DNA from 3 places in the Listeria marthii genome. Region 2 is predicted to be linked to each of the others. Evidence: predicted binding sites of a transcription regulator. Region 2 holds the regulator's gene; each other region holds the start of a gene.

The links. Region 2 encodes LexA, which represses DNA repair genes until DNA is damaged. Its sites were predicted from a motif close to CGAACATATGTTCG; they were not measured.
Region 1: a site for LexA is predicted at 3,995-4,008, ahead of addB (helicase-exonuclease AddAB subunit AddB). Genes of this name have one in related genera too.
Region 3: a site for LexA is predicted at 1,577-1,590, ahead of dinB (DNA polymerase IV). Genes of this name have one in related genera too.

The regions. Positions count from the first base shown of each region.
Region 1 is NZ_JAASWB010000001.1:472,440-482,708, reverse strand. Features, by position in the region: gene pfkB (1-phosphofructokinase) at 1-377, shown strand, start outside; gene HCJ55_RS02450 (PTS fructose transporter subunit IIABC) at 379-2,277, shown strand; gene HCJ55_RS02445 (helix-turn-helix domain-containing protein) at 2,384-2,731, shown strand; gene HCJ55_RS02440 (competence protein ComK) at 2,784-3,383, opposite strand; gene HCJ55_RS02435 (IDEAL domain-containing protein) at 3,514-3,870, shown strand; gene addB (helicase-exonuclease AddAB subunit AddB) at 4,020-7,493, shown strand; gene addA (helicase-exonuclease AddAB subunit AddA) at 7,495-10,269, shown strand, end outside.
Region 2 is NZ_JAASWB010000003.1:400,267-410,535, reverse strand. Features, by position in the region: gene HCJ55_RS07395 (methionine gamma-lyase family protein) at 1-452, shown strand, start outside; gene HCJ55_RS07390 (MerR family transcriptional regulator) at 656-1,024, shown strand; gene glnA (type I glutamate--ammonia ligase) at 1,095-2,429, shown strand; gene HCJ55_RS07380 (arsenic transporter) at 2,562-3,857, shown strand; gene HCJ55_RS07375 (GNAT family N-acetyltransferase) at 3,915-4,412, opposite strand; gene lexA (transcriptional repressor LexA) at 4,443-5,057, opposite strand; gene yneA (cell division suppressor protein YneA) at 5,214-5,543, shown strand; gene HCJ55_RS07360 (DUF896 domain-containing protein) at 5,640-5,870, shown strand; gene tkt (transketolase) at 6,014-8,008, shown strand; gene HCJ55_RS07350 (YneF family protein) at 8,228-8,467, shown strand; gene HCJ55_RS07345 (class I SAM-dependent methyltransferase) at 8,518-9,249, opposite strand; gene HCJ55_RS07340 (IbrB-like domain-containing protein) at 9,271-9,777, opposite strand; gene HCJ55_RS07335 (phosphoadenosine phosphosulfate reductase) at 9,787-10,269, opposite strand, start outside.
Region 3 is NZ_JAASWB010000001.1:187,595-197,863, forward strand. Features, by position in the region: gene HCJ55_RS00970 (toxic anion resistance protein) at 1-452, shown strand, start outside; gene dinB (DNA polymerase IV) at 486-1,556, opposite strand; gene HCJ55_RS00980 (SDR family NAD(P)-dependent oxidoreductase) at 1,666-2,457, opposite strand; gene rnz (ribonuclease Z) at 2,462-3,382, opposite strand; gene zwf (glucose-6-phosphate dehydrogenase) at 3,685-5,160, shown strand; gene HCJ55_RS00995 (YueI family protein) at 5,278-5,709, shown strand; gene HCJ55_RS01000 (hypothetical protein) at 5,741-5,878, shown strand; gene HCJ55_RS01005 (DUF6884 domain-containing protein) at 5,858-6,346, opposite strand; gene HCJ55_RS01010 (GNAT family N-acetyltransferase) at 6,319-6,846, opposite strand; gene ilvD (dihydroxy-acid dehydratase) at 7,536-9,230, shown strand; gene ilvB (biosynthetic-type acetolactate synthase large subunit) at 9,248-10,269, shown strand, end outside.

The sequences.
Region 1 (10,269 bases), on a different contig from region 2:
ATGAATTAGCAGAACTATTTGGTGCTAAGTTAGATAGCGTAGAAGATCTCCTGCCATACGGACAAAAGTGTTTGGAACTAGGTGCGCAACACGTAATCGTATCCATGGCTGGTGACGGTGCCCTTCTATTTACAGGAGAAGATGTTTACTTCGCTAATGCCTTAAAAGGGGAACTGAAAAATTCCGTAGGTGCTGGAGACTCAATGATTGCAGGCTTTGTCGGAACTTTTGATAAAACAAGAGATCCAATTAAAGCTTTTGCTGCAGGCGTTGCAACAGGTGGAGCAACTGCATTCTCAACAGATTTAGCTCAAAAAGAATTAATAGATGAATTACTACCACAAGTGAAGATAACTAAAATAACAGGGAGGAACTAAAATGAGAATCACTGATTTATTAAGCAAAGATGTTATGATTATGTCATTACAAGCAACGACTAAAGAAGCTGCTATCGACGAAATGATTGCTTCATTAAAAAGCAATGGGAAAATTAATGATGAGGTCCTTTTTAAAGAAGCGATAATGAACCGTGAAGCACAAAGTTCCACTGGTGTAGGTGAAGGGATTGCAATGCCACACGCGAAAACAAAAGCTGTAAATGAACCGACCGTTGTTTTTGCTAAGAGTGAAAAAGGATTAGACTACGATGCTTTAGATGGTCAGCCAGCGCACTTATTCTTTATGATTGCTGCTCCAGATGGCGCTAATGCAACTCATTTAGAAACTTTGGCAGCACTTTCTAGATTATTAGTTCACCCTGCTTTTGTTCAATCATTAAAAGATGCTAAAACTCCAGATGAAGTAATCAATCTTTTTAATCATGAACAAGAAGATTCAGAAGAAACAGTTGTCGCTCCAGAATCGAATAATGATACTGGCAAGTCGGTTGTAGCAGTTACAGCTTGTCCGACAGGTATTGCGCATACTTATATGGCAGCAGAAAAATTACAAGAAACAGCAAATAAATTAGGGGTGCGAATCAAAGTAGAAACAAATGGTTCTAGAGGCGTTGAAAATCGCCTGACAGATAAAGAAATTGCAGAAGCTGATGGCGTTATTATTGCAGCTGACGTACAAGTAGATATGCCTCGCTTTGACGGAAAGCATTTAATTGCTAAGCCAGTTGCGGCAGGAATTCATAAGCCAGAAGAGTTAATTAATGAAGCAATTTCTGGCAATGCCCCAGTGTATAAAGCAGAAGAAGGAAGCCAAGCGGTAGAAAGTGCAGATGGTCTTTCAATCGGTCAACAAATATACAAACATCTAATGAGTGGTGTTTCCCACATGCTACCGTTTGTTATTGGTGGCGGTATCGCAATTGCAATTGCATTTATGCTTGATCAAATGCTAGGTGTTCCTCAAGACCAACTTGCAAAACTAGGTTCATATAACGAGATTCCAGCATTATTAAAACAAATTGGTGATGTTGCATTCGGCTTTATGCTACCAGTATTTGCTGGTTACATCGCTTACAGTATATCCGATAGACCAGGACTTGTAGCAGGTTTTGTAGCTGGTGGAGTAGCATCTGTTGGCGGCGCAGGATTTCTTGGCGCATTAGTTGGTGGTTTCCTTGCAGGTTATGCAGTAGAATTAGTAAAACTTGCCCTTAAAAAATTACCAAAAACATTAGACGGTATCAAAGTAGTTTTATTCTATCCAGTTTTATCAGTTTTAATTGTAGGACTATTAATGTTGCTACTAAACGTGCCAATGAGCGCGTTGAATACTTGGTTAAATGATTTCTTAAATAGTTTAAGTGGTACAAATGCAGTTATTTTAGGATTGCTGCTTGGAGCAATGATGGCAGCCGATTTAGGTGGGCCAATTAACAAAGCAGCTTATATTTTCGCAACTGGAACGCTCGCAGCAAGTGTAGCAACGGGCGGTAGTGCAATCATGGCAGCAACAATGGCTGCTGGAATGGTTCCACCACTTGCAACATTTGTAGCAACACTTATTTTCAGAAATAAATTTACTGCTCAAGAACGTGATGCAGGCTTAACTAACTCTATTTTAGGAGCTTCGTTCATTACAGAAGGAGCTATACCATTCGCGGCGGCAGATCCACTTCGAATGATTCCGAGTTTCATTGCCGGAAGTGCTATCACCGGAGCAATCGTTATGTTCTTAAATATTAAAGTATTAGCACCACACGGAGGAGTTTTCGTTATCTTCCTAGTTTCTCAACCATGGTTCTATATCATTGCAATTATTATTGGAACATTAATCAGTGCAGCATTAATTGGTGTTCTACGTAAGAAACCAACTGTATAAAAATAGCGAAATCGTCTTTTGTAACTAAAAAGGCGATTTCTTTTTAGTAAATTCTCGAATTCTTTCTGAAAAATTGCTATACTGGAAATGAAGCGAGGTGGGCGTATTGGAATTTGGAGAAAAATTAATTCATTTACGAAAGAAAAATAGATTAACGCAAAAACAATTAGCGGTAAAAATTGGGACGACTGCATCCACAATAAGCAAATATGAAAATGATAACCACCGACCGCCAATCTTTATTTTGGCAAAATTAGCAGAAATTCTTGGAACAACAACAGATTTTCTATTAGATGATGTAGCTGGTTTACGAGAAAAAAATTCAGTAAACGCCTTTCCGTTGATTGGAAATCCCGAGCTTGAGAAATGGTATTTAGAACTACCATATACATATTCAGAAGATGAATTATTAATGTTAAAACGAATTGCTGATGCGATTGAGAATAAAAAATAATTTAAGGTAAAGCCAGCTACGCAATGTGTAGCTGGCTTTATTTAGTTTAAATTTACTGCTCAGGGTCTTTAGGATCTTCTTTATCGGGAAGCATGGTATTGTAAAAACGTCTTGATTCAGCGGCTAGTGTAGTAGGTGGGAAAAACATATTCATTGAAGGAAAGTTACTCTCCATCATACGCATTTTTTGAGAAAATTTCATATGTAACATGGAGGTTCTAGCAATCTGATTATTAAAAGATGCTAAAGACATATCAATTTCAAAAGTTTCCATATTAGAAAATGTGATTAAAGTGTGGTTAAATCCAATTGCATGATAGTCTTTAATATGTTGCGGGAAAATCCAAATACAGTCTACTGAACTTGGTGCTACAGTTGGAAATACATACGTGGAAGTAACAGGATCAATAATAATAGGTGGCTTGTGAGTTACACCTATTAAATGTTTGGTGCCCTCCTTACGACCCTCATAGCTTGATCCGAAAAAGTTACAGCTGGTTTTAATTAGCTCAAACGGGGTAAATTTAGAAGTATAATGAGAATCAACTTCATAAATTTCTGAATAGACTATACTTCCAGATTTTTTCGGAAAAATAATCATTGTGTGCGGGTTTACTTCATAAAACTGAGTACTGATTTGTTCTTTTTTCATTTCATTCAACTCCTCTATGTTTGTATTTATGTCTAAGAAGAAACCTAGAATTATTGCCTAATGCGCAAGAATTCCAAATAACGACTAAGCGCCAAAGTAAGATATGAGTTATTTTGTGTCATTATAGCACATGGGAATTTACAAGTCATTAGATTTCCGTAAAGTTGTATTTTCAAGCTGTTTTCTGTTTTTTCTTGGCATATTACAATTTTTCAAGATTGTAATAAATATGGGTGAAGGAGTGGTAGTCGTGGAAATGCGTGATTTTTCTAATTCATTGATGAATCAGGTGGGTGTCCTTAAAGGAGAAAAAGAATTAACAAACGTTTTTATTGAATGCTTCCTGACGATGCTCCTAGAAGAGAGAAAATTAGAACAACTTAGAGCTGAAATTGATAAAGCTCTCGATAATAGGAACAAAGCTGAGTTTATGCATCTAACAGAAAAAATGAATAAAATTCAACAGGAAATGCTGGCTTTTGAGTAGAATATATGAAAAACTAAGATAGTGAGAGCTATCTTAGTTTTTTTGAGCTGTTTTATAGATTTTCAAGCAAAAAAAGTCTCGAAAAAAGTTCTGGACAGATTGCTCAAATATGGTAAACTAAATAAAAACATATGTTCGGTGGTGAGGGTATGACACTTCAAATAGTTGCTGGTAGAGCAGGAACTGGTAAAACAACTCATTTAATGGATGAAGTTGGAACGAAAATCAAACAAAATTCCAAGACATACATCTTTATCGTTCCAGATCAAATGACCTTTCAGATGGAGACGAGCTTTTTAAATAAAGAAAATTTAGCTGGTATGCTTGGGACACAAATATTTAGCTTTAGCCGTTTGGCATGGAAAATCCTTCAGGAAACAGGAGGATTATCTAAGACTTTTCTAAGTCAAACAGGAATCGAAATGGTGGTCCGAAAAGCTGCCCTCGATCAAAAAGACGAGTTAAAGATTTTTTCTAAAGCTACTTCTAGAAAGGGTTTTTATTCGGAGTTAGCAAATTTATTTAAAGAAATGAAACAAGAAGAAGTTTCTATAGAAGATATGGTTAACAGTGCTACCAATCTATCCACAAGTGTGAACAGTAAAGTCCATGATATTTCGTTGATTTATCAAAAGTATGAACAACTTTTAGCGGATAAATTTCTCGAAAATGAAGACTATTTGAGATTGCTTGCAGAGAAAATTGTAGAAAGCGATTATCTAAATCAGACTGAAATAGTAATTGATGGCTTTACTTCTTTTTCAAAACAAGAACTCACAGTCATTGGTGAATTAATGCGAAAATGTGATAAAGTGACAGTTTCGCTAACTTTAAATGTTCCTGAAATCCAACATGGTTTAGATGAATACAGTATGTTTAAAGCAAGTACAGACGCTTACTATGCTTTATTAGATTTGGCTAAATTAAGCGGAATTCAAGTAGAGCAAGATAAATTTTTCTTAGCAAACAAACGAGCAAAAACAGACTCATTAGAGTTTCTAGCAAATGCTTGGGGGCATAATAAATTTATGGCTTTCAAAGGAGAGCCGAGCAATTTAAAAATTCATCAAGCAAATAACAGACGTGCAGAAATCGAAGGGATAGCGCGCGAAATCAGACAACTTACATTGAGTGGATATAGATACCGAGATATGGCCATTTTGACAAGAAATCTTGGAGATTATGATATTTTATGTGAAACAGTGATGGAATCATATGATATTCCAATCTTTATTGATAAAAAAAGAGCCATGGCTAAACACCCGTTCATTGAGTTTATTCGTTCCAGCTTAGATGCAATTTTATTTAATTGGAAGTATGAACCTATTTTTCAAGCAGTTAAAACAGAATTTTTCTTTGATATCACTGAAAATTCAAGTGCTCTACGACGTAAATCGGATATTTTGGAAAACTATGTATTAGAAAATGGTATTCAAAATAAATGGAAATGGGAAAAAGAAGGCGATTGGGTGTACCGGAAAATTCGGGGACTCTCTACCAATGTATTGCCGCAAACGGATGAGGAAATCCATACGCAATCGATTATTAACGAGATGAGAAACATGATACTAGCGCCTCTTTCAACATTGGAAAATAATTTACGAAAAGCAAATACTGGGATGGAATTCGCGCTAGCTCTCTATCATTATTTAGAACAAGTAAAAGCTGTAGAACGATTGGAATCATGGAGACAACGAGCAGAAGAGCAAGGTTATTTAGAACTTGCTAGGGAACATGAACAAGCGTGGAGTTCTATTTCTGCCCTTTTGGATGAATTTGTAGAAGTTCTAGGGGAGGAAACGTTAGATTTAATTAGCTTTACGGAAATTATTGCAACTGGCTTAGACGCACTTGAATTTGCCCTTTTACCACCTTCCTTAGATCAAGTAGTTTTAGCTGATATGGAAAATGCAAAGTTGCTAGATATGAAAGTTATTTTTGCAATTGGAATGAATGATGGTGTTATGCCACTTCGCCAAAAAGATAAGGGGATTCTGTCGGATCAAGATCGAGATGCTTTACGTGCAGAAGATAGTAACTTAAAGCCATCTGCTAAAAATAATATTGGCGAAGAAGATTTATTAGCTTATAAGATCATTAGTTTACCAAGCGATAAGTTATTTCTTAGTTATCCAGCCGCTGATGAAGAAGGCAAAGTTCTTAGTGAGTCAAATTATCTAAGAAAAATAAAAGGACAGTTTAAAGAATTAAACGAATCGGTTTATTTAACAGACCCGAGTTTATTAAGCGATGAAGAACAAAGTAATTACATTCGCTCCAAGCAAGCAACTTTAGGATTATTGACGAGTCAATTACAAATGTATAAACGAGGTTATCCGCTATCTAATGTATGGTGGGATGCCTATAATAGCTATTTTGAAGATGCGAAAGAATCAAGAATGGCGAAACAAGTATTGTCTAGTTTATATTATGAAAATAAAACAAAGCCTTTACAAGAAATAACAGCCAAGAATTTATTTGGAGAAACTATCCATGCAAGTGTTTCTCGAATGGAGAAATTTTTCAGCTGTGAATTCCAACATTTTGCCCAATACGGGTTAAAACTAGAAGAACGAGGCCATTTTCAGTTGCAAGCTGTAGACATGGGAGAGATTTTCCATGGGGCTATGGAGTGGATCTCGGCTGAATTAAAACGAAATAATTTAGACTGGGGCAATTTAACAGAGGAAGAATGTCGACAAATGGCGAAACAAGCAATGACATTTTTAGCGCCGAAGATTCAGCATGAGATTTTGCTAAGCTCTAAACGAATGGAATACATTCAATATAAGTTACTCCAAATTATAACGAGAGCGACTACTGTTTTAAATGAACAAGCCAAAAGTAGCGCATTTCGTCCAGTGGGATTAGAGGTGGATTTTGGTCTGAAAGGGGATATTCCACCACTAAAAATCCCGTTACAATCAGACAGTGAACTTCTTTTACAAGGCCGAATTGATAGAATTGATATGGCAGAACAAGATGATCGAACATTCCTACGAATCATTGATTATAAATCTAGTTCGCATGATTTGGCACTTACCGAGGTCTATTATGGCTTAGCACTACAAATGCTTACGTATTTAGACATTGTAGTAACGAATGCTCAAAAAATGATTGGGAAAACTGCGGAACCAGCTGGTGTATTGTACTTCCACATGCACAATCAATATGTGCAAGCGGAGAAGGAACTAAGTGATGAAGCTATCGCAAAAGAATTACAAAAAGGTTCCAAAATGAAGGGATTGATTTTATCAGATCCAGTCGCTGTGTCATTAATGGATACAACGCTTGAAAAAGGAAAATCATCCAATATTATTCCAGCAGAAATAAAGCAAAATGGCGATTTAAGTGCGAGGTCAAGGACGGCAACAAAAGCAGAATTTGATAAAATGCGCCAATTTGTGCGGCATAAATACCAAGAAGCTGGCAATAAAATACTTGATGGTGCAGTCGCGATTAATCCTTACAAGCTAAAAGAAAGAACACCTTGCCAATTTTGTAGTTTCCGTTCTTTTTGTGGATTTGACCCATCATTAACAAGCAATCAATATAGACATTTAACAAATGAGAAGTCAGAAACAATTTTAACAAAAATGGATCTTGAAGGAGGGACGCAGTAGCATGAGCTTAGATATACCAACGAAACCAAACGATTCTTTATGGACGGATGATCAGTGGAAAGCCATTCAAGCGAAAGGAAATAATGTGCTTGTAGCTGCTGCTGCGGGATCAGGGAAAACAGCTGTTTTAGTTACTAGAATCATTGAAAGGTTAATAGATGAGTCAGAGAACTTAAATGTAGACGAGTTACTCATTGTGACCTTTACAAATGCATCTGCTGCAGAAATGAAGTTTAGGATAGGCAAAGGACTAGAGGAAGCATTAGCGCAAAATCCAGATTCTGCCCATTTGAAAAGACAAGTGGCTTTACTTAACTATGCCTCTATTTCCACGCTCCATTCCTTTTGTTTAGAAATTATTCGAAAGTATTATTTTGAAGCGGATATTGATCCAAGTTTTCGCTTAATTGAACCGATTGAAAGTAGCATGATTCGAGATGAAGTTTTGGAGGAATTGCTGGAAAAAGAATATAGTGTTGAAAATAATAAGGCTTTTTTTCACTTGGTAGAATCTTTCACAGGAGATCGATCCGATGCAGAAGTGCACATGCTAATATCTAAACTCTATGATTTCTCTAGAGCGAATCCAGACCCAAATGCATGGTTAGAAACAATGGTAGACTTCTATAGTACCGAAGAAATAACTTCAATTACAGAATTATCCTATTTTCCAATCATTAAGGAAGATATTGAATTAAGAGTTAATCAGGCTAAGAATTATTTGTTGAATGCGATAGACTATGCAAATGAAAATGGCGGTCCAGCACCTTATTTACCTACTTTAGAAAATGATTTAGCTCAAATCAATGCACTATCAGAAGTCAGTTGGGCTAGCTGGGAGAATCTAAAGTTAGCCACTGGAAGCGTCGATTTCAAACGGATCCCAACACTCAAAAATAAAAGTGATTACGATGAAGCATATGTTGAAGAAACGAAAAAATTTCGTGAGGCTGCCAAAAAAGAAATTAAAAATATCGCGATAGACTGGTTTTCGAGAGAGGAAGCCAACTATTTAGCGGATTTAGAAAAAATGAAACCAGACATTCAAACTTTGAGTGAACTAGTAAAAAGCTTCGCCAAGAATTTCTTTGAAGAAAAACAACAACGAGGTGTACTGGATTTTAATGATTTAGAGCACTTAGCGTTAAAGATTTTATTAAAAGACAATGAAGCGTCGGAAGTGGCCCATAGTTATCAAAAGCAATTTAAAGAAGTATTAATCGATGAATACCAAGATACTAATATGGTTCAAGAAACTATATTACGCCTAGTAACTAATTCCGATGAAGAACAAGGGAATTTATTTATGGTTGGAGATGTAAAGCAGTCTATTTACCGGTTCCGTTTAGCCGAGCCAACTTTATTTATGACGAAGTATCAAGCATATCAGCAAGATGGTAATGGTTCTGGGATACGTATTGATTTGTCGCAAAATTTCAGAAGTAGAAAAGAAGTGTTAGATGCAACTAATTTTATCTTCCATCAATTGATGGATAGGCATATTGCGGAAATTGACTATGATACAGCGGCAGAGTTGACTTTAGGCGCAAGTTTTCCAGAAACAAATGAAATGGCAACGGAACTTTTATTGATTGATATGAAATCAGAAGAAAAAGAAACAGAAGATGAATTATCACCACAAGAATTGCAGAAAAACCAAGTAGAATCACGCGCAATTGCCGCGAAAATTAGAGAAATGATAGATAATAAGTTTCCCATTTATGATAAAAAACTAAAGCAGAACAGACCTATTCAATACCGAGATATAGTTATTTTAGCGCGAGGGATGACGAGTGCTCCGGATATGGAAGAAGCGATGAAAGTTCAAGATATTCCATTTTATGCTAATAATAATTCTGGTTATTTTGAAACGACAGAAGTAGCCACGATGATTGCGCTTATGAAAGTAATCGACAATCCGTATCAAGATATTCCGTTAGCGGCTGTGCTACGATCGCCAATAATTGGTTTAAATGAAGAAGAATTAGGACAAGTACGCATGGCGAAGAAAAATGGTTATTTCTTTGATGCATTATTAGCGTATAAGGATATAACCGTTTCAGAAACAGCCGATAAGATAAGTGACTTTATTCAGCAATTAAACACTTGGCGCGAATTATCTATCCGAGAAAATCTAACATCATTAATTTGGCAAATCTACCAAGAAACGAATTTTTATGAATTTGTTGGTGGATTACCTGGTGGTAAACAACGTCAAGCTAATTTACGAGCTCTATATGATCGCGCTAATCAATATGAAAAAACTTCTTTCCGTGGATTGTTCCGTTTCGTCCGCTTTGTCGAGCGTTTGGAAGTTCGTGGTGACGACCTGGGTACAGCAAAAACACTTGGTGAAAAAGAAGATGTCGTTCGGATGATGACTATCCATGCAAGTAAAGGATTAGAGTTTCCTGTAGTAATTGTGTCTGGATTAAGCAGGAAATTTAATATGCGCGATATTTACAGTAAAACGCTGCTAGACAAAGATTACGGCTTTGCATCTAATTATCGAGATATCGAGAAAATGATTGTTTATCCGACTATCATGCAACAGGCAATTAAACAAAAAAAATCTCGTGAAATGATTGCCGAAGAAATGCGTGTTTTATACGTTGCTCTTACTCGTGCGGAAGAAAAATTGATTCTGACAGCTACTGTACCAGATTTTGAAAAGACAAGTAAGAACTGGTTGCAAGTAGCCAAAGAGAAAGAAACTATTCTACCAGCAGCAACAAGAGCGAAAGCAAAGTGTTATTTGGACTGGGTAGGAAACGCG
Region 2 (10,269 bases):
GCAGGGAAGCAGGCGCATCGCTCTACAGTTTATTAGAAATGTACCAAGGTTTCTTTTTGGCGCCGCATGTAACTGCTCAAGCAATCAAGGGGGCACGTTTCACGGCTGCGATGTTAGCTGAATTTGGTGTAGAAGCTGATCCAGTTTGGGACGCACCACGGACAGATTTAATCCAAAGCGTTTCCTTCCATGATAAAGAGAAAATGGTCGCTTTTGCTCAAGCTATCCAAGCAGCTTCCCCGGTAAATGCCCACGTTTTACCAATTGGGGCTTATATGCCAGGCTACGAAGATGACGTGATAATGGCAGCTGGGACATTTATTCAAGGTGCAAGCTTAGAACTAACAGCAGATGGTCCGATTAGAGAGCCTTATCAACTCTATGTACAAGGTGGTTTGACGTACGAACATATCAAAATCGCAGTCACTCGGGCAATCGAAAAAACATTATAAACAAGTAACATTAATATTCAAAAAATAATTTTAAATTTTTTACCGTGCTTTCATTAGTCACGGTTTTTTTATGTCGAAAAGCCTGGTATAGAAGGGATTGTTATTGATGTTAGATTATCTTACATAAATTTGACAAAACATCTGACGTACATTATAATGCTACTATCATCAAAAAAATAATTATGTTTTGAGGAGGAGTTGTCGTGAGTGAAAAGGAAATCCGGAGATCAATGCCGCTGTTTCCAATTGGGCCTGTAATGAAGCTAACTGATCTCACCGCTAGACAAATTCGCTACTATGAAGACCAAGGATTAATCCATCCAGCACGTAATCAAGGAAATCACCGTTTGTACTCACTTCAAGACATTGATGTTCTGCTAGAGATAAAAGATTATTTGAATGATGGTCTGAATATTGCGGGAATTAAGAAAATGTACCAAATGCAACAAAAAGAATCAAAAGAACCTTTAACAGATGATGATGTACGCAAAATACTTAGAAAAGAAATGCAGCAAGCAGGTCGCTTTGTGAAGCAAGATGCGACAGGGAAACAACAATTACCAAGGTTTTAAAAAGACAAGAAGAGGTATTTACTTTATTTAGAAGTTAATATAATTAGATTATTTAGGAGGAATTTAGATTATGGCAAAATATACAAAAGAAGACATTTTCCGCTTTGCAGATGAACAAAATGTAAAATTTATTCGTTTACAGTTCACGGATATTTTAGGAATAATTAAGAATGTGGAAATTCCTGTTAGCCAACTAAAGAAAGCACTAGATAACAAAATCATGTTTGATGGTTCCTCCATTGAAGGCTTTGTACGTATTGAAGAGTCGGATATGTATTTATTCCCAGACTTAGACACTTGGGTGGTATTCCCTTGGACAGCTGAAAAAGGAAAAGTTGCAAGAATGATTTGTGACATTTTTAATCCTGATATGACACCATTTGCAGGTGACCCACGCGCTAATTTAAAACGTGTACTTAAAGAAATGGAAGAGCTAGGATTTACAGAGTTCAACTTAGGACCTGAACCAGAATTCTTCCTATTCAAATTAGATGAAAATCGTCGTCCGACATTAGAATTAAATGATAGTGGTGGTTACTTCGATTTAGCACCAACTGACTTAGGCGAAAACTGTCGCCGTGATATCGTGCTTGAACTAGAAGAAATGGGCTTTGAAATTGAAGCATCTCACCATGAAGTAGCACCAGGTCAACACGAAATTGACTTTAAATACGAAGATGCCGTTACAGCGTGTGATAGCATTCAAACATTTAAGTTAGTTGTTAAAACAATCGCTCGTAAACATGGTCTGCATGCGACATTTATGCCAAAACCACTATTTGGTGTTAATGGTTCTGGAATGCATTTCAATATGTCTCTATTTAATGAAGAAGGCAATGCTTTCTACGATGAAAATGGTGAACTTGAATTAAGTCAAACAGCATACCATTTCTTAGCGGGAATGTTAAAACATGCTCGTGGATATACAGCTGTTACAAACCCAACAATCAATTCGTTCAAACGTTTAGTTCCTGGATATGAAGCACCATGTTACATCGCGTGGTCAGGTAAAAACCGTAGCCCGCTTGTACGTGTTCCAAGCTCCCGCGGACTAAGCACTCGTCTGGAATTACGTAGTGTGGATCCATCCGCTAATCCATATTTAGCAATGGCTGTACTACTAAAAGCTGGTTTATCTGGAATTAAAGATGAATTAACTCCTCCAGCACCAGTTGACCGTAACATTTACGGCATGAACGAAGAAGAACGTGAAGCAACTGGCATTTATGATCTTCCAGAAAGCTTAGGCCATGCTTTAATCGAACTTGAAAAAGACGATATTATTAAAGAAGGTTTAGGTGAACACATTTTCGAACACTTTATTGAAGCAAAAACAATCGAGTGCGATATGTTCCGTACGGCGGTTCATCCATGGGAACGCGAACAATATCTTGAAATCTATTAATAGTCAAAAGCTCGTTTCCTCATCGGGGGAAACGAGTTTTTTTGTGCGGAATCGGAAATCAAATAGTTGATGTTTAGTTGATAGAGGCATATATTTAAAAATGTCTAAGTAAAAGAAGGGAAAGAGGAAGAAATGCAAATTACTTTAGCTATTTTAGTTTTTGCAGTAACACTTTTATTTGTTATTTGGCAGCCGAAAAACTTGTCAATTGGCTGGTCAGCTTGTGGTGGGGCGTTACTTGCTTTGTTATTTGGCGTGGTTACTTTGTCAGATGTAGCAACGGTCACAGGGATAGTTTGGAATGCCACACTCGCGTTTATTGCCATTATTATTATTTCGCTTATTTTAGATGAAATTGGATTTTTCGAGTGGGCGGCCCTGCACATGGCAAGATTGGCAAAAGGAAACGGTTTGTTGATGTTTGTGCTGATTTCGATTTTGGGTGCTTTGGTTGCGGCGCTTTTTGCTAATGACGGGGCGGCATTGATTTTGACGCCGATTGTTTTAGCGATGGTACGGGCGCTAAACTTTGATGAGAGAAAGGTGTTTCCGTTTATTATTGCTGGTGGATTTATTGCGGATACCACGTCATTGCCACTTGTAGTCAGTAATTTAGTTAACATTGTTTCGGCTGATTTCTTTGGAATTAGTTTTTCGCAGTATGCGCTCATTATGTGGATTCCAACAGTGTTTTCCTTGGTGGCGAGCATTGGTGTTTTATACCTATATTTTCGCAAAGCATTGCCTAGAAAATATGATGCAAGCGAGATTCGAGAGCCAGCCTCTGCGCTTAAAGATAAGAAAATGTTCCGTATTTCGTGGGGGATACTTGTTATCCTCGTAGCCGGCTATTTTTTGAGCAGTTTTTTAGCTATTCCTGTATCGTTTATTGCTTTATTAGTCGCTTTAATCTTTTTGTTAGTTGGAGCTAAGAGTCATTCAGTATCAACTCGTTCTATTATAAAAGGGGCGCCTTGGAATATTGTATTTTTCTCCGTGGGGATGTATGTGGTGGTGTATGGTCTGCAAAATGCAGGAATCACCAAATTATTAGCAGAAGTTATTTCTTATGTCGCTAATTTCGGCCTATTTGCTGGTACGATTGGAATGGGCTTTATTGCTGCGATACTATCTTCTGTCATGAATAACTTGCCTACTGTGATGATAAATGCGCTAGCGATTGATCATACTTCGTTTACTGGAGTGATGAAAGAAGCATTGGTATACGCCAATGTTATCGGATCTGACTTGGGGCCGAAAATAACACCAATTGGGTCACTTGCAACTTTACTTTGGTTACATGTGTTGGCTCAGAAAGGTATAAAGATAAGCTGGGGTTCCTACTTTAAAATTGGCATTGTAATAACGATACCAGTATTATTTATTACGCTTGTGGGTCTCTATATTTCCTTGTTAATTTGGAACTAAAAAATCCCTGTACACCAATTGTACAGGGATTTTTTATGCCTTATAAAGAACATGTGGTCAAAGTGGATCTCCATTTACTAAGGCTGGATGATTGAAAGTAGCTATTTTAGTTAAGGCGATTTTTTTCATTACTTGTTCTGAAGGCTTATTTAATGTTGCTGTGAAACTATATATTTCCTCAATCGAGGTGTGCTCGTTAGCATATGCAATTGCGCCTAGTGCAGCTTCTGTAGCATAGCCTTGATTCCACACTGTCTTTTTTAAACGCCAACCAATTTCGATACAAGGTGTAAAATCTGCTTCGAAAGTAGCCTCATGAAATCCAGTAAATCCAATGAATTCTCCAGTAGATTTTTCTTCGATTGCAAAAAGGCCGTATCCGAGTGAAGTTAGTTCTTTTTGATTTCTATCTAGCAGTGCGTCGCTTTCTTTTGTAGTTAATAGAGCTGGGAAGTATTTCATCACTTCTTTATCTGCGTTCAGTTGACTAAAAGGAAGGTAATCACTTGCGATATAATCTCTTGCAATAAGTCGTTCGGTTTCAAAATAAATCAAGCTAACACCCACCTGTTCTAATCAATGAAATTAGCGAATATCTCTATAAAGCCCGATTACTTTACCAAGAATAGTTACGTTATTTAAAAGGATAGGTTCTAGCGCATCATTCTCAGGTTGTAATCTAAAATGATTCGCTTCTTTATAGAAACGTTTACAGGTTGCTTCGTTTTCGTCGGTCATTGCAACCACGATTTCGCCGTTTATTGCAGAACTTTGTTGTCTAACGATTACTTTGTCGCCATCGAGAATTCCGGCGTTAATCATACTTTCACCGTCGATTTCTAACATAAAGACATTGGTTTCACCAGCTGCCATGTATTCTGGTAGTGGGAAGTATTCGTCAATGTTTTCAACCGCGGTAATAGGCATTCCGGCTGTAACCTTACCGATAATAGGAATATTTACTACATTAGGCGTTTCCGCTTCATCTTCTAAAGATAATATTTCAATCGCACGAGGCTTTGTTGGGTCACGTCTAATTAGGCCTTTACCTTCAAGGCGAGCTAAATGTCCATGAACAGTTGAGCTGGAAGCGAGACCAACAGCTTCACCAATTTCCCGTACGGAAGGTGGATAACCTTTTTCTTTTACTTCTGATTTAATAAATTCATATATATCTTGTTGGCGTTTAGATATTTTCATGGTTTCACCTCATTGAATTAATGGTTATTTTATAATTCAAGTATAGCAAAAGAAAACCCAATATGCAAACAAAGGTTCGTTTTTTTATTGACAAGTGCGAACAGTTGTTCTATAATATAGAAAAGCGAACATACATTCTTTTTGGAGGGATTATTAATGACTTTGAAATTAATTTGGGATAAATTTTATGTTTCTATTATATTTGTACTTACTTGCATCGTTCTGGGGATTATTTTAATGTGTACAGTAGTTGGCGGGGGAAAAGACTATTCAGAAGTAAATGTAAATGAAGGTGACTCATTATGGGCGATAGCAGACAAATACGCAGGTAAGAGTGATATGGCTAAAGCGGACTTCGTTTCCTGGGTAGAAAAAGAAAATAATCTTTCGGATGGTCATGTAGAAGCTGGGGATTCTGTTGTAATTCCAGTCCACAAAACAAAGTTGTTAAAGAGTGACAGCACGATTCAATTAGCAAACCAGTAAGGTCGATTTAGTGGCCATTTATGATATAATAGTAGAAAGTAGCGTTTTTTGCTGCTTTCTTATTTTTTATAATTTTGAAGAAAAGGATGAAGTATTATGCTAGAAAAAGCTAAAATAGATCGTATCAATGAACTTTCTAAAAAGAAAAAAGCGGGAACTTTAACTGCCGCAGAAAAAGTAGAGCAAGATAAATTACGCAAAGAGTATATAAAATCATTTCGTACCCATATGAAAGGTACGATTGAGAATACGACAATTATTGACCCGAATGGAAAAGATGTAACACCGCACAAAGTAAAACAACTCAGAAAAAATAAGAACCAATAATTAATACCAAATAAACATTTTCGAGCAAATGAACAAAAATACCAATCAATTAAGCAATTTAAAGCAATTATTAGTTGTGTAAATTGTTTTTTAGGCTTATTATTAAAAGTAGTTAAAATTATATTGAAGAGAGGATGTTTCATTTGTTCGATAACACAGATAGTTTAGCAGTCAATACAATTCGTACTTTATCAATGGACGCAATTCAAAAAGCAAATTCTGGTCATCCAGGATTACCAATGGGAGCCGCACCAATGGCTTATGCGCTCTGGTCGCGTGTTTTAAAAACAAATCCTAAGAATTCACATTGGTTCAATCGAGACCGTTTTGTACTTTCTGCAGGACATGGTTCGATGCTTTTATATAGTTTATTACATTTAAGTGGATTTAAATTAGAATTAGAAGATCTTAAAAACTTCCGTCAATGGGAAAGTAAAACTCCAGGTCACCCGGAATATCGTTATACTGATGGCGTAGATGCAACTACTGGCCCGCTTGGTCAAGGTATCGCGATGGCAGTTGGTATGGCTATGGCAGAAAGACATTTGGAAGCAAAATATAATAAAGATGGTTTCCCTGTGGTAGACCATTATACTTATGCATTATGTGGAGATGGCGACTTAATGGAAGGTGTTGCTTCAGAAGCGGCTTCTTACGCAGGTCACCAACAATTAGGAAGATTAGTCGTTTTATATGATTCCAATGATATTTCTCTAGATGGTGATTTAGACAAATCTTTCTCTGAAAATGTAAAACAACGCTTTGAAGCTTATGGTTGGGAACATTTATTAGTAAAAGATGGTAACGATACAACTGAAATTTTAGCTGCAATTGAAAAAGCGAAACAAAATACTTCACAACCAACTATGATTGAAGTGAAAACTGTCATTGGTTTTGGTGCTCCTAATGAAGGTACTAGCAAAGTGCACGGTGCTCCTCTTGGTGATGAAGGCATTTTAGCTGCGAAAAAAGCTTACGGTTGGAACTACGAAGAAAAATTCTTTGTTCCTGAAGAAGTTACAGCTCGCTTTAAAGAAACAATTGGCGAACGTGGTGAAAAAGAAGAAGCTGCATGGAATGAATTATTTGCTTCTTATAAAGCTAAATACCCAGAACTTGCGCAACAATTAGAAGATAGCTTAAATCATAAGTTACCAGCTGATTGGGATGCAGATTTACCAGTTTATGATGATTCCAAAGCGCTTGCTAGTCGTGCTTCAAGTGGGGAAGTTATCAATGCATTAGCGGGGAGAGTTCCAACTATTTTTGGTGGATCAGCTGACCTTGCTGGTTCTAATAATACAACGATTAAAACAGATGGCGAATTTACAAAAGCAACTCCAGCTGAAAGAAACATTTGGTTTGGTGTGCGTGAATTTGCAATGGGTGCTGCATTAAACGGTATGGCACTTCACGGCGGATTACAAGTATACGGCGGAACATTCTTCGTATTCTCTGATTACGTTCGTGCGGCGATTCGTTTATCCGCTATCCAACATTTACCTGTAACGTACGTTATGACACATGATAGTATTGCAGTTGGGGAAGATGGCCCGACACATGAGCCAGTCGAACAACTTGCAAGCTTACGTGCAATGCCAGGACTTTCTGTTATCCGTCCGGCTGATGGAAATGAAGTAGTTGAGGCTTGGAAACTAGCAATCACATCTACATCTACTCCGCACGTACTTGTGCTTACTCGTCAAGGCTTACCAACGTTACCAAATTCTGCTAAATTAACTGCAGAAGGCGTTAAAAAAGGTGCTTATGTTATCTCACCGGCGAAAGGTGACGTTCCAGCTGCGATTATTCTTGCAAGTGGTTCTGAAGTTAACCTAGCTGTGGAAGCGCAAAAAGAACTTCAAGCACAAGGAACAGATGTATCGGTTGTAAGTGTGCCATCATTTGATCTATTTGAACAACAATCTGCAGAATACAAAGAAAGTGTTCTACCAAATGCTGTTAGAAAACGTGTAGCAGTTGAAATGGGAGCTAGCTTTGGATGGGAACGCTATGTTGGTTTAGATGGAAAAGTTATTGGAATCGACAAATTTGGTGCTTCTGCTCCAGGCGAAACAGTAATTAAGAATTACGGCTTTACTGTAGAAAACGTCGTTAATACAGTAAAATCACTTTAATTAAACAATCAGACCGTTGCTAGTTTTTCTAGAGCGGTCTGTTTTTTTATGCTTTTATAGATTGCGCAGTGATGCCATTAATGTTATAATTACGAGGTTGTTTGCAGCTTTTATTGATAAATTGATCTAGATGATATGTTTTCTTGAAAAGTATTGTCTGTTTAATATAAATCAAGTACAATAAAAGAGGATTTTGTTTCAAGGAGGAGAAAAGAGACTATGTGGATTTACATTCTTGTCGGCATTATTTGTTTACTAGCTGGTCTTGCGGGAGGATTCTTTATTGCAAGACGTTACATGATGAGCTATTTAAAAAACAATCCGCCAATTAACGAACAAATGTTACAAATGATGATGGCGCAAATGGGTCAAAAACCATCACAAAAGAAAATCAATCAAATGATGAGCGCAATGAACAAACAGCAAGAAAAAGAAAAACCAAAAAAAGCTAAGAAATAATTTTTTTAACAAAGTAAAGCCCCTTCTAATTAGATAGAAGGGGTTTTTTATTAGTTTTTAGTCGCAGATATAATCAACATCATTGGGCGGCGGTATTCATCCTGCATTTCTGGTAAATCTTTTAACTCAGGAGCTGGTTCTGGTTCGATGACGCTATTAAGTTGGAAGCCATTTTGTAGCAGTGTTTGGATATAGGTGGTGAGGGTGCGATGGTATTTTTGGACATCTTCACCAAGGAAATGACTTGTGCGAATCGATTCGTTAAAATAGCGATCAACTGGCCAGTGCAGTTTGTTACCAGCGTCATCTGTATACCAATCTTGGCGACCATCCGCTGTAAATACGGGATGCTCTACAGAGAAAATAAAGGAGCCACCCGTTTTTAAGTTAGTGTACACCTTTTGACAGATGTCGTTAAAGGAAGCTACGTAGTGAAGGGCAAGGGAGCTTAGGACGATATCGTAAGTTTCTGGTTCGATGTCGATATCTTCCATTGCTTTTTGCGCATAATGGACCACGGGTGAGGTTGTCTTTTGTTTTGCTTCGGCTAGCATTCGTTCGGATAAATCGATGCCGAGGACTTTTTTTGCGCCATGCTCAGCTGCGTAAATACAGTGCCAGCCAAATCCGCAGCCTAAATCAAGGACTACTTTTTGATGGAAATCAGGGAGTAGTTTTTTAAATTCATGCCATTCTCCAGCGGCTTTTAAACCTTCTTTGGAGCGGGGCATTTGGCTATATTGTTCAAAAAAATGTTTGTCATCATATTTATTTTCTTTCATGTTTGTTCCTCTTTTCTTAAATTAATCAGGTGCTTGGCTGAATTCTTTATCTAGGAAGAGGTGAGCAAGTCCGCTCACTTGTTTTAAGCGTAAGATTTCATTGGCATCCATTCCGATATTTTTCATAATCCAACTATCGGACATGCCGCTATCTGTTAGTTCGCTAACGATATTCGACATTAGTTCTACGTTATGAAACCCACGCGCACGATTATGACGGATAGTTGATGCCATTCGGTTCACGGTATCTTTTTCTAAAATGACTACTGGTAGGAACTCATTTTCTCGTTCTCGAATCCGTTTGGAAGTCGTCATAATAGTGTAACGATGAAACCCGTCTATTATTTCATATTTATCTGTATTTTCCAAGGGATAGCAGACAATTGGTTGTGTAAATCCATCTTCCCAAATTGATTTTTCAAGTAATTTAAGTTCGACTACAGGGACGGTATTTGGATTATAGTTATTTGCTTGGAGTTTCGTGTAGTGGACGGGGGTGACGCTGTATACCGGGCTTTTGTAATTCATTATATCACCTCATAAAATATTATTATATTTTTCTAATGCGTTTTTTCTTTTCTCTAATTCTAGCTTTGTTTGGCCGAATCCCATATATTTACACGTATAATCATTTTTTAAAATGGCGATGCACATCCGTTTATAAGTAGGGACACTGGCGAATTCTTTGATTTTTAGGTCATCAGGATATTCTTTAAAACGAACAATTTCCATAGGGTTCGTATATACGCGATTGTTTGTTGGTTTGCCGAGGAAATCTGCTTGGACATCCAAATTTTTCAATTCTTGGACGGTTTCTACTTTTAAAGCGCCACCTTTTTCAGTCCAGTAGGTGATGCTCGTTTTAAATTTTTTTAAGTAACGTTCTCTTGTGTAGCTTGGTAAAGTGGTGAGTAGGAATTCTAAATACGATTTCCAAGTGTGGTTTTTGGGAAGCTTAATTTCTTTCCAAGCCATTGCAGAAGTGCCGCCATATATCGCAGTAAAATTAGCACCGTTTAC
Region 3 (10,269 bases), on a different contig from region 2:
GGGTATATGATTTACGCTTAAGCCGTCAAATCACTATTCAACAAGCGCCACAAATTCGTTTAATCCAAAATACGAACCAAGCACTTGCTGAAAAAATCCAATCATCGATTATGACAGCCATTCCACTTTGGAAGAATCAAGTAGCAATCGCGCTTACCTTGCTTCGTCAACAACAAGCCGTTGCAGCTCAGCGCCAAGTTTCCGAAACAACCAACGAACTTCTCAAACGAAACGCCGATATGCTAAAAACAAATGCTATCGAAACAGCGCGTGAAAACGAAAGAGGTATTGTGGATATCGAAACGCTGAAAGAAACTCAATCAAGCTTAATCGAAACATTACAAGAAACGCTTAAAATCCAACAAGAAGGCCGTGCTAAACGCGCCGTTGCTGAAAAAGAACTTGTAACAATGGAACAAGAACTTAAAGAACGTTTACTAGAAATGAAATAAAAAAAGCTAGCGCAAAAGTTGCGCTAGCTTTTTTTATAGTCCTTCTAATCGTAAATTTTCAAAGTAAACGGGTTTTAAATTAGTTACAGTAAGCCCAATCAAGCGAATGCTATCTTGTCCAGTGTAACTTTCTCTTAGAAGTAACGCTGCTGCTTGATAAATTTGATTGGCATCATTGGTATATTCATTTAAAGTAAGCCGTTTGGTAATTGTTGTAAAGTCACTGTATCGCAATTTCAGTACCACGGTCTTGCCGTGTTTTTGTAATTTAATGAGACGCTCTTCTACTTTCTTAGCAAATTTCATAAGACTCTGTTCTAAAATCCGATTATCGAGCACATTAAATTCAAAAGTCGTTTCTTTGCCAACAGATTTGCGATCACGATGCGGATTCACAATGTTGTTCGAACGACCGCGCACATGACGATACAACTGATAACCATGTTTATGCAATTCGCGAATAAGGTCCCATTCACTCCACTTCTTCAAATCTGCCCCTGTTTCAATCCCTAGTCGGTGTAACTTTTCTGCGGTAACTTTCCCTACCCCATAAAATTTCGTCACTGGAATCTGTTCTAAAAAGGCTTCTGCTTCTTCCGGAGTAACCACGGTAATGCCAGCAGGTTTTTTGAAATCCGAGGCAATTTTCGCAATAAATTTATTAAATGATACGCCAGCAGATGCAGTTAGTCCAAGTTCGCGGTAAATCGTTTGTTGGATATCACGTGCAACGAGTGTGGCGGATTTCATTCCTTTTTTATTTTCGGTCACGTCTAAATAGGCTTCATCTAACGAAAGTGGCTCAATAATATCCGTATATCTGGAAAAGATTTCGCGGATTTGATTAGATACTTCTACATAATGCGCCATATTCCCGTGAATAAAAATACCATTCGGACAAAGCTTGGCAGCTTGGCGAGTAGGCATAGCTGAGTGTACACCATATTTGCGTGCCTCATAAGAACAGGTTGAAACAACTCCGCGCTTATTAGGATCCCCACCAATAATAAGTGGCTTCCCGCGAAACTCGGGATGATCGCGTTGTTCTACAGATGCATAAAAAGCGTCCATATCAATATGAATAATTTTCCTACTCGTATCCATAACTGCATCTCCTTTAAAAACGAACAAGCGTTCTTATCTAATTATAAACGCTAACTTAATTAATTACAAGAAAAAAATACCCCATTTTTACAAGGTATTTTCTCCTGTATTATTTCTTTAAAAATGCGCCTTTTCCGAAGAATTCTATTACTTGCGGCATGACTTGATAAAGCCGTGTTGCGATATTCATTACAAAAGGCAAATTGATTTCACGGCGTCTTGTGCCCATAATTTGTACGGTTTTCCTAGCTACTTTCTCTGGTTTTAAGACTAATTTGCCGACTGTTTCCAAATAGTTACCTGATTTATCCGCGACATCGAAAAAGTTCGTTGCAATCGGGCCTGGATTTATCGTCGTCACTTTGATTTTATCGGGGATTAGTTCCAAGCGAAGCGCGTTGGAAAAACCTAGTACTGCATATTTGGTAGCTGAATACACCGTTGATTTTGGTGTGGCAATTTTGGCTGCTTGAGAGGCTATATTAATGATATGTCCAGACTTGCGGGCTTGCATTTGCGGTAAGATTAGTTGCGTTAACTGAATCAAACCTAACACGTTCGTATCAAACATTTTTTCGATGGTCTCAAACGGGATATCTACTGCATTTTCAAATAAGCCAAAACCTGCACAGTTCACTAATACATCGATTTGATATGCCGCATTGATTTCGGCGCTGACTTGTTTTACTTGCTCAAAATCTGTCATATCGAGCGTAAAATAGGCCGCTTCAACAGAAAAATTGGCACTTATTTCTTTTTGTAATTCGATTAATTTTTCCGTACTTCTTGCTGTGATAATAACGTTTGCGCCTGATGCAGCAACTTGTCTTGTGAGTTCTGCACCAAGACCACTAGAAGCACCAGTAATTAATACCGTTTTATTTTTCAAAAAAGGGTTCATTTCGTCACTCTCCTACTTGGAAAACAGCTAAATCGTACGCTATTTCAGTATTTTCAAAAATAGATTTTGCTTCTATTAATAACTCTTTGCTGGCATCGCGGTCATATCTTGAGCTGATATGGGTTAAAATTAGCTTTTGGACATTGGCATTTTTAGCTAGTGTGGCAGCTTGAAGTGTTGTTGAATGCATGTATTCCCCTGCCATCTTCGCTTTGTCACCTTCAAAAGTGGCTTCGTGAACTAGAATATCCGCGTTTTGCGCTAATGCAAGTTCGTTCGCTGTTTCTTTTGTATCACCGAAAATACTAATAATCTTTCCTTTTTGAGGCTCGCCAATATAGTTTTTTCCGTCGATTACTCGCCCGTCAGCTAGCGTGACGCTTTCGCCATTTTTTAGCTTTTGAAAAAGTGGTCCGGCTTCAACACCATCTGCTTTTAATTTTTCTGCATGAAGCGCGCCTTGTTTATCTTTTTCGACAATGCGGTAACCGAAGCTACGAACGCCGTGTTCAAGCTCATCTGCTGTAACGGAAAACATCTTATCTTCAAAAATCAAACCAGGTTCAATTTCGTTAAAGATAATTTTGTAGGTGAGTCTTGTTCCGCTTAGTCTTAAAGAAGTTTCGATGTATTCTGCTATTCCAGCTGGGCCGTATATAGTTAAATCAGATTCCCCTCCTTGAAAAGAGCGGCTACTTAATAAGCCTGGTAGTCCAAAAATGTGATCACCATGCATGTGGGTAATAAATATTTTTTCTAGTTTGCTTAATTTGATTTGACTACGCATGATTTGGTGTTGTGTTGCTTCTCCGCAATCAAATAGCCAAATTGTATTTCGTTCATTTAACATTGAAAGTGCGATGGATGTGACATTACGGCCTCGTGACGGTACGCCTGCTCCAGTTCCTAAAAAAACAAGTTCCATTTATTGTTCCATTCCCTTCCCAGTTCGTGTCTTATTTTATCACATTCTTAAACGAACAGGAAATAAACATTTTTCCAATAAAAACCCTTATAATTCAGAAATAACTGTCAAATTAAAAAAATATTCGAACCAAACAGTTGCACAAATGCCTCATTATGGATAAAATAGTATGGACTAATGAGGAAAATTAATAGCTCATTTAATAAGGCCTTTTTTTGTGGGGTTCTTTTCAAACTAAGAAAACTTTTTCTTAGCAGTTAATTTTTTGCCATTAAGAGAATAAGAAAGAGGGTAAATGACGTATGACAGATGAGTTAGAACAAAAAGCATTGATTACTATTTTTGGCGGTACGGGAGATTTGGCAAATCGCAAACTTTACCCTTCGCTATATCATTTATACAGTAAGGGGTCTCTTGGCGACAATTTTGCTGTTATTGGTACGGCGCGTCGTGAATGGAGTAATGATTTCTTCCGTGATAAAGTAAAAGAGTCTATCAAAGACATTGATGGTTCCGAAAAAGATGCGGATGCATTTGCTTCTCATTTCTACTATCAATCTCATGATGTGACTAATAAAGAATCTTATGTAACGTTAAAAGATTTGTCGGATGAACTTGATGCAAAATATGAACTTGGTGGTAATCGCCTTTTCTACCTTGCTATGGCGCCGAATTTCTTTGGAACTATCGCAAGTCGCATTAAATCTGAAGGCTTTGTGGACACAGACGGTTTCCATCGTTTAATTATCGAGAAACCATTTGGACATGATTTAGCTAGTGCGGAAGAATTAAACAATTCGCTTCGTCAAGCATTTAAAGAAGATGAAATTTATCGTATTGACCACTATTTAGGAAAAGAAATGATCCAAAATATCTCGGTTATTCGATTTGCAAATTCGATCATTGAATCGCTTTGGAACAATCGTTATATCGATAATATCCAAGTTACTTTAACAGAGGTGCTAGGAGTAGAAGATCGTGGACGTTATTACGATGAAAGTGGCGCACTTCGAGACATGGTTCAAAACCATATCTTACAAATCGTGTCTTTACTCGCAATGGAACCACCGATTAACTTATCAACTCGCGAGATTCGTCATGAAAAAGTTCGCGCGCTTCGTTCTTTACGCGTTTTTGAAGGAAAAGAAGTTCATCAAAGCTTTGTCCGTGGTCAGTACGGCCCTGGTGAAGTAGATGGCAAAGAACTAAAAGGCTATCGTCAAGAAGATAATGTTGATCCTCATTCCAATACAGAAACTTTTGTTGCGGCAAAACTTGAAATCGATAATTTCCGCTGGGCTGGCGTTCCATTTTACATTCGTACTGGTAAACGTCTTGCGAAGAAAACAACGCAAATTGCGATTCAGTTTAAAGATGTACCACTAAACTTATTTGGCCAACAACAATCGCTTGGTGGTAATGTGCTTGTTATTCATATCCAACCTGACGAAGGTATTACACTTCATTTGAACGTGAAAGAACCTGGTCAAGGAATGGTGACAATGCCAGTCAACTTAAATTATATTCATTCTTCACCAGATGGCATGAATACGCCTGAAGCATATGAAAAATTAATTCTAGACTGTCTGCGCGGCGACGCGACTTACTTCTCTCACTGGGATGAAGTTTCGCTATCATGGAACTTTATCGACCATGTAGCAGATGTTTGGACAAATACAAAAGATCATTTCCCGAACTACAAATCCGGTTCAATGGGTCCAAAAGAAGCAGACGACCTTATTCAACGTGACGGATTCCAGTGGTTCCCAATCGATTAATCAAAAAACCAGAAATATGGCTAATCTAGCCTGTTTCTGGTTTTCTTTGTTTACTTGCAAAAGCCCATGAGCATGTTAGAATAGAGAGGAAACTAACTAGTTAAAGGAGCTCATATAATGGCTGAAAATATTGATGACTACCTAGAAAAAGGCATGTATGGGGCAAAAGAAATTAATCCCGCTGAGAAGAAAAAATACCTAGGAACTTACCGTGAACGCGTATTAGTCGCTCTCACTAAAGAAGAAGTTTTAACCCAAGAATATCTTCCAGAACTAGAAAAAGCAATCCTAGAAAATAATGACTCCAAGCTTCTGTTAAACGGATTACTGCATTATAATTCTTTACGCCCTTATATTAAATTAGCGGAAAAATGTAAACATGAATTTTCGATTGTTACTCGTTTGGAAGGTGAAACAGATATTTATCTCGTCCTTGCCTGCCAAAAAGCGGTAAACAAAGAGGATATTCATTTATATAAAGAAGCACCCGTAGAAAAACAAGAAGAACCTGTCTCGTTACTGGAGAAGGTTCGTAAATTATTTAATTAAGTTTTCCGTCCAACATCGAGGAGGTCGATTTATGCTACATCTTATCACAGTATCACTCGCTATTTTAATGGCGTTACAAACGATTTATTTTTTCATCCGCAAAAATGTCAATATGGGCGTTATGTTTTTGCTTATAACAGCTGCCCTTCTACTTCTCAGCACGATTTAATGGCATACCGGTCTCGACAGATTGTTTTAACTCGCGCTGCATGACACCAATCCCGGTCGCACCTTCAAGTGGAAAACAAAAAGATTGTTTATCATCTGTAATACTCGCGAGTAGCCCTCTGAACTTTTCACCGCCTAACATCGGGATTTGTTCAGTAGGGTTTATTTGTAGTTTCTGCCACTGTGCCTTTAATTCGTCGAGCTGAATCGTATCTTCCCCTGTTCCTTTCATCGTGAAGCGAACATCGTACGTTTTTGGGACGATATCATTTGGTCGTAAAAAACCGTATTTAGGCGATAAAATTAAATACTCCTTCGCGAACTGTTCTGCGTATGCTTTGCTTAAACGATGGAATGTCCCCGTGTATACATCGCTTGCCTTCACTGGACCGATATCCGGCAATTTGTCCCATATTTTCGGCTTCCCTGATGCGATAATAATCAGGTTTGTTTTATTGGATATTCCCACATCATCACTCTTCCTTGTTTCTCTTCGGTATCTTTTTCCTCTATATGTACGAAATGGTTATGCTTTAATACTTGGATGGATGCACCATTTTGTTCGTAGCTTCTGGCAAAAATACGATTAATTTCAGGCTGCTCTTCTAGCCAAGCAATCATTCCTATCAGCGCTTCGGACATATAGCCTTTATTTTGATAGTCTGGCACGATACTATAGCCAATTTCTATTTCTCCCGTTTCATCTGGGTTGCCTTGTCCGCCAATTTCGCCGATAATCTTATTTTCTTGCTTTAAAACGACTAATCGCGTCCATTTAATCATTCTATCATCTTTTTTTACATTTTCTAACACATATGGTAAATAAAAAAAGAAATCAATTCCGGGCCAGTCTGGCGATACTTGGTAGCCACTCGCTTTTTCTAAAGCTTCTGTCCCATTGATCGTTGCTTGAATCATTTCCAGCGTGTAGTTAATTAAAATTAATCGATCTGTTTCTAAATTATCCACAACCAAAACCCGGCTTTCCTACTAATTTATTACTTTCAATTTAGCAGAATTGGATAGAGGAACGCAACTAATCTGTGATTTTTTATCCGAAATTTTAATTTTTAACAACAAAACTATAAAAATAAAACTATTCTGACTATATACTTGACCTTTAATTTTTGAATACGCTTCCATTCTAGTTATAGTCCAAATATAAGACCAGGTACTAATTATAACTAAAAGTGCAAGTTGCTTGAATTGTGCAAACTGACGGAAAACTTTCAAAATAACAATTGACAATCGCATGGCAACCATATATATTAAATACTAACATAACATTTCTTGATATTAATTTTTTTCAAAAATGTGCGACTAATCGAAAAAATAAAACCATTTAACGAAGGGGATAATGACTTATGAAAACGACTAAATCAGTCATTACAATTTTATTACTCTAGAAGGACTTTGAGCACTGTAGAAATTTACAGTAGTTTGAGTCCTGTTTACGTTAAATGGGATTCTGGCAAAGCATCCCATTGTTTTCATCATTGGGGTGCTTTTTATTTAGCCGGATTTCGGATTTTCAAGCATTAAAAAGCGATTATCAAGCAAGCAGAACTTAATCATATATATTAATGCCACGCTATTTAGTGAATTCTAAAAATTCAGTGTCGGCAAACAATTCTTAATTAGAAATGGGGTAAAGTCATATGCGTAGTGACAAAATAAAAAAAGGTGTCGAACAAGCTCCAGCAAGAAGTTTGCTGCATGCTACAGGTCAAATTAAAAGTCCAGGTGATATGGACAAACCATTTATCGCTATTTGTAACTCTTACATTGATATTGTTCCCGGTCACGTTCATTTGCGAGAACTTGCGGATGTGGCTAAAGAAGCAATTAGAGAAGCTGGCGGTATCCCATTTGAATTTAATACGATTGGTGTAGATGACGGCATTGCCATGGGACATATCGGTATGCGTTACTCCCTTCCCTCTCGTGAAGTTATCGCGGATGCAGCGGAAACAGTAATCAACGCGCACTGGTTTGACGGGGTTTTCTACATCCCAAACTGTGACAAAATTACGCCGGGAATGCTTCTTGCGTCGGTTCGTACAAACGTCCCTGCTATCTTCTGTTCAGGTGGTCCAATGAAAGCTGGGTTGTCAGCTCACGGAAAAGCGCTCACTCTTTCTTCCGTTTTTGAAGCGGTTGGCGCCTTTAAAGATGGTAGCATGTCGCAGGAAGATTTCCTTGATATGGAAGCCAATGCGTGTCCAACTTGTGGATCTTGTGCTGGTATGTTTACGGCGAATTCAATGAACTGCTTAATGGAAATCCTCGGTATGGCTGTTCCCGGAAATGGTACCACACTTGCTGTTTCTGACGCGCGCCGTGACCTTATTAGAGAATCTGCTTTTCATTTGATGGATTTAGTTAAAAAAGATATTCGTCCTCGTGACATTATTACAAAAGATGCGATTGATGATGCTTTCGCGCTAGATATGGCAATGGGTGGTTCGACAAATACCGTACTACATACACTCGCACTTGCAAACGAAGCTGGTATTGAAGATTACGATTTGGAACGTATCAATGATATCGCCAAACGTGTTCCCTACCTTTCCAAAATTGCACCATCCTCTTCTTATTCGATGCATGACGTTCATGAAGCTGGCGGCGTTTCTGCCATCGTTAAAGAACTTGTTGACCTTGGCGGCGCAATTCATCCAGACCGAATTACTGTTACTGGAAAAACGATTCGCGAAAACGTAGCTGATGCCAAAATTAATAATACCGATGTTATTCATCCAAAAGAAAATCCCTATAGCCCAGTTGGTGGACTATCGATGTTGTTTGGAAATATCGCACCAAAAGGAGCTGCTATCAAAGTTGGTGGCGTAGATCCTTCCGTACAAGTTTTCAAAGGAGAAGCGATTTGCTTTAGTTCTCATGATGAGGCTGTTGAGGCGATTGATAATCATACGGTTCGCGAGGGACATGTGGTTGTTATCCGCTACGAAGGTCCAAAAGGCGGCCCGGGAATGCCAGAAATGCTTGCACCAACCTCCAGTATTGTTGGTCGCGGTTTAGGAAAAGATGTTGCCTTAATTACAGATGGACGTTTTTCCGGAGCTACTCGCGGTATCGCAGTTGGGCATATTTCTCCCGAAGCTGCGGCTGGTGGTCCAATCGCACTCGTTCATGACGGTGATATCATCACGATTGATTTGCCAAACCGGACGCTGAATGTGGATGTTCCTGATGAAGTTTTAGAAGAACGACGAAAAGAATTACCGAAATTTAAAGCTAAAGTAAAAACTGGTTACCTTGCACGATACACTGCGCTAGTAACGAGCGCCCACACTGGTGGTATTTTGCAAATTCCAGAAGATTTAATCGACTAAAAAATGAGGTGATAAGCGTGATTGATACGACGAAGACAAATGAAAAAGCGACAAAAAAGCAAAGTAAAAGTGGAGCAGAACTTTTAATTGACGCCTTGAAAAAACAACAAGTAGACATGATTTTTGGTTATCCGGGTGGCGCGGTTCTTCCTCTCTATGATGCCTTTTATGACTGCGATATCCCGCATATTCTAACAAGACACGAACAAGGAGCCATCCATGCTGCTGAAGGGTATGCTCGTGTCACTGGGAAACCTGGAGTCGTAGTTGTAACGAGTGGACCTGGTGCGACGAATGTATTAACTGGAATTGCAGATGCGATGAGCGATTCGATTCCATTAGTAATTTTTACCGGACAAGTTCATACGCCTGGTATCGGAAAAGATGCTTTCCAAGAAGCCGATATGATTGGGCTAACGATTCCAATTACTAAATACAATTACCAAGTGCGTGATGTTCGTGACTTACCTAAAATCGTCAATGAAGCTTTCCATATCGCAAGTACTGGTCGTAAAGGTCCTGTTGTCGTAGATATTCCTAAAGACATGGGGATTATCCAAACGGACACAGTTCGACCAGATACGATTGATTTGCCGGGTTATCAACCGACTTATTCACCTAACCCGCTCCAACTCGAAAAATTAATGAATTCCCTTTCTGCCGCAAGCAAGCCACTTATTCTCGCTGGCGCTGGCGTTAACCATTCTAGAGCTACAGCCGAATTACTAGAATTCGCTGAACGCTATCAAATTCCTATCGTGAATACACTGCTTGGTCTAGGAAGTTTCCCGCAAAGCCATGATTTATTCCTTGGTATGGGTGGTATGCACGGTTCTTATGCAGCAAATATGGCGCTAACGGATTGTGACTTACTCATTAATTTTGGCTCTAGATTCGATGACCGCCTTGCAAGTGCGCCAAAAGAGTTTGCCACTAAAGCAACGATCGCTCATATCGATATTGATCCTGCTGAAATCGGCAAAATTATCGAAACGCAAATTCCAATCGTTGCCGATATCAATGAAACCCTTACGCAACT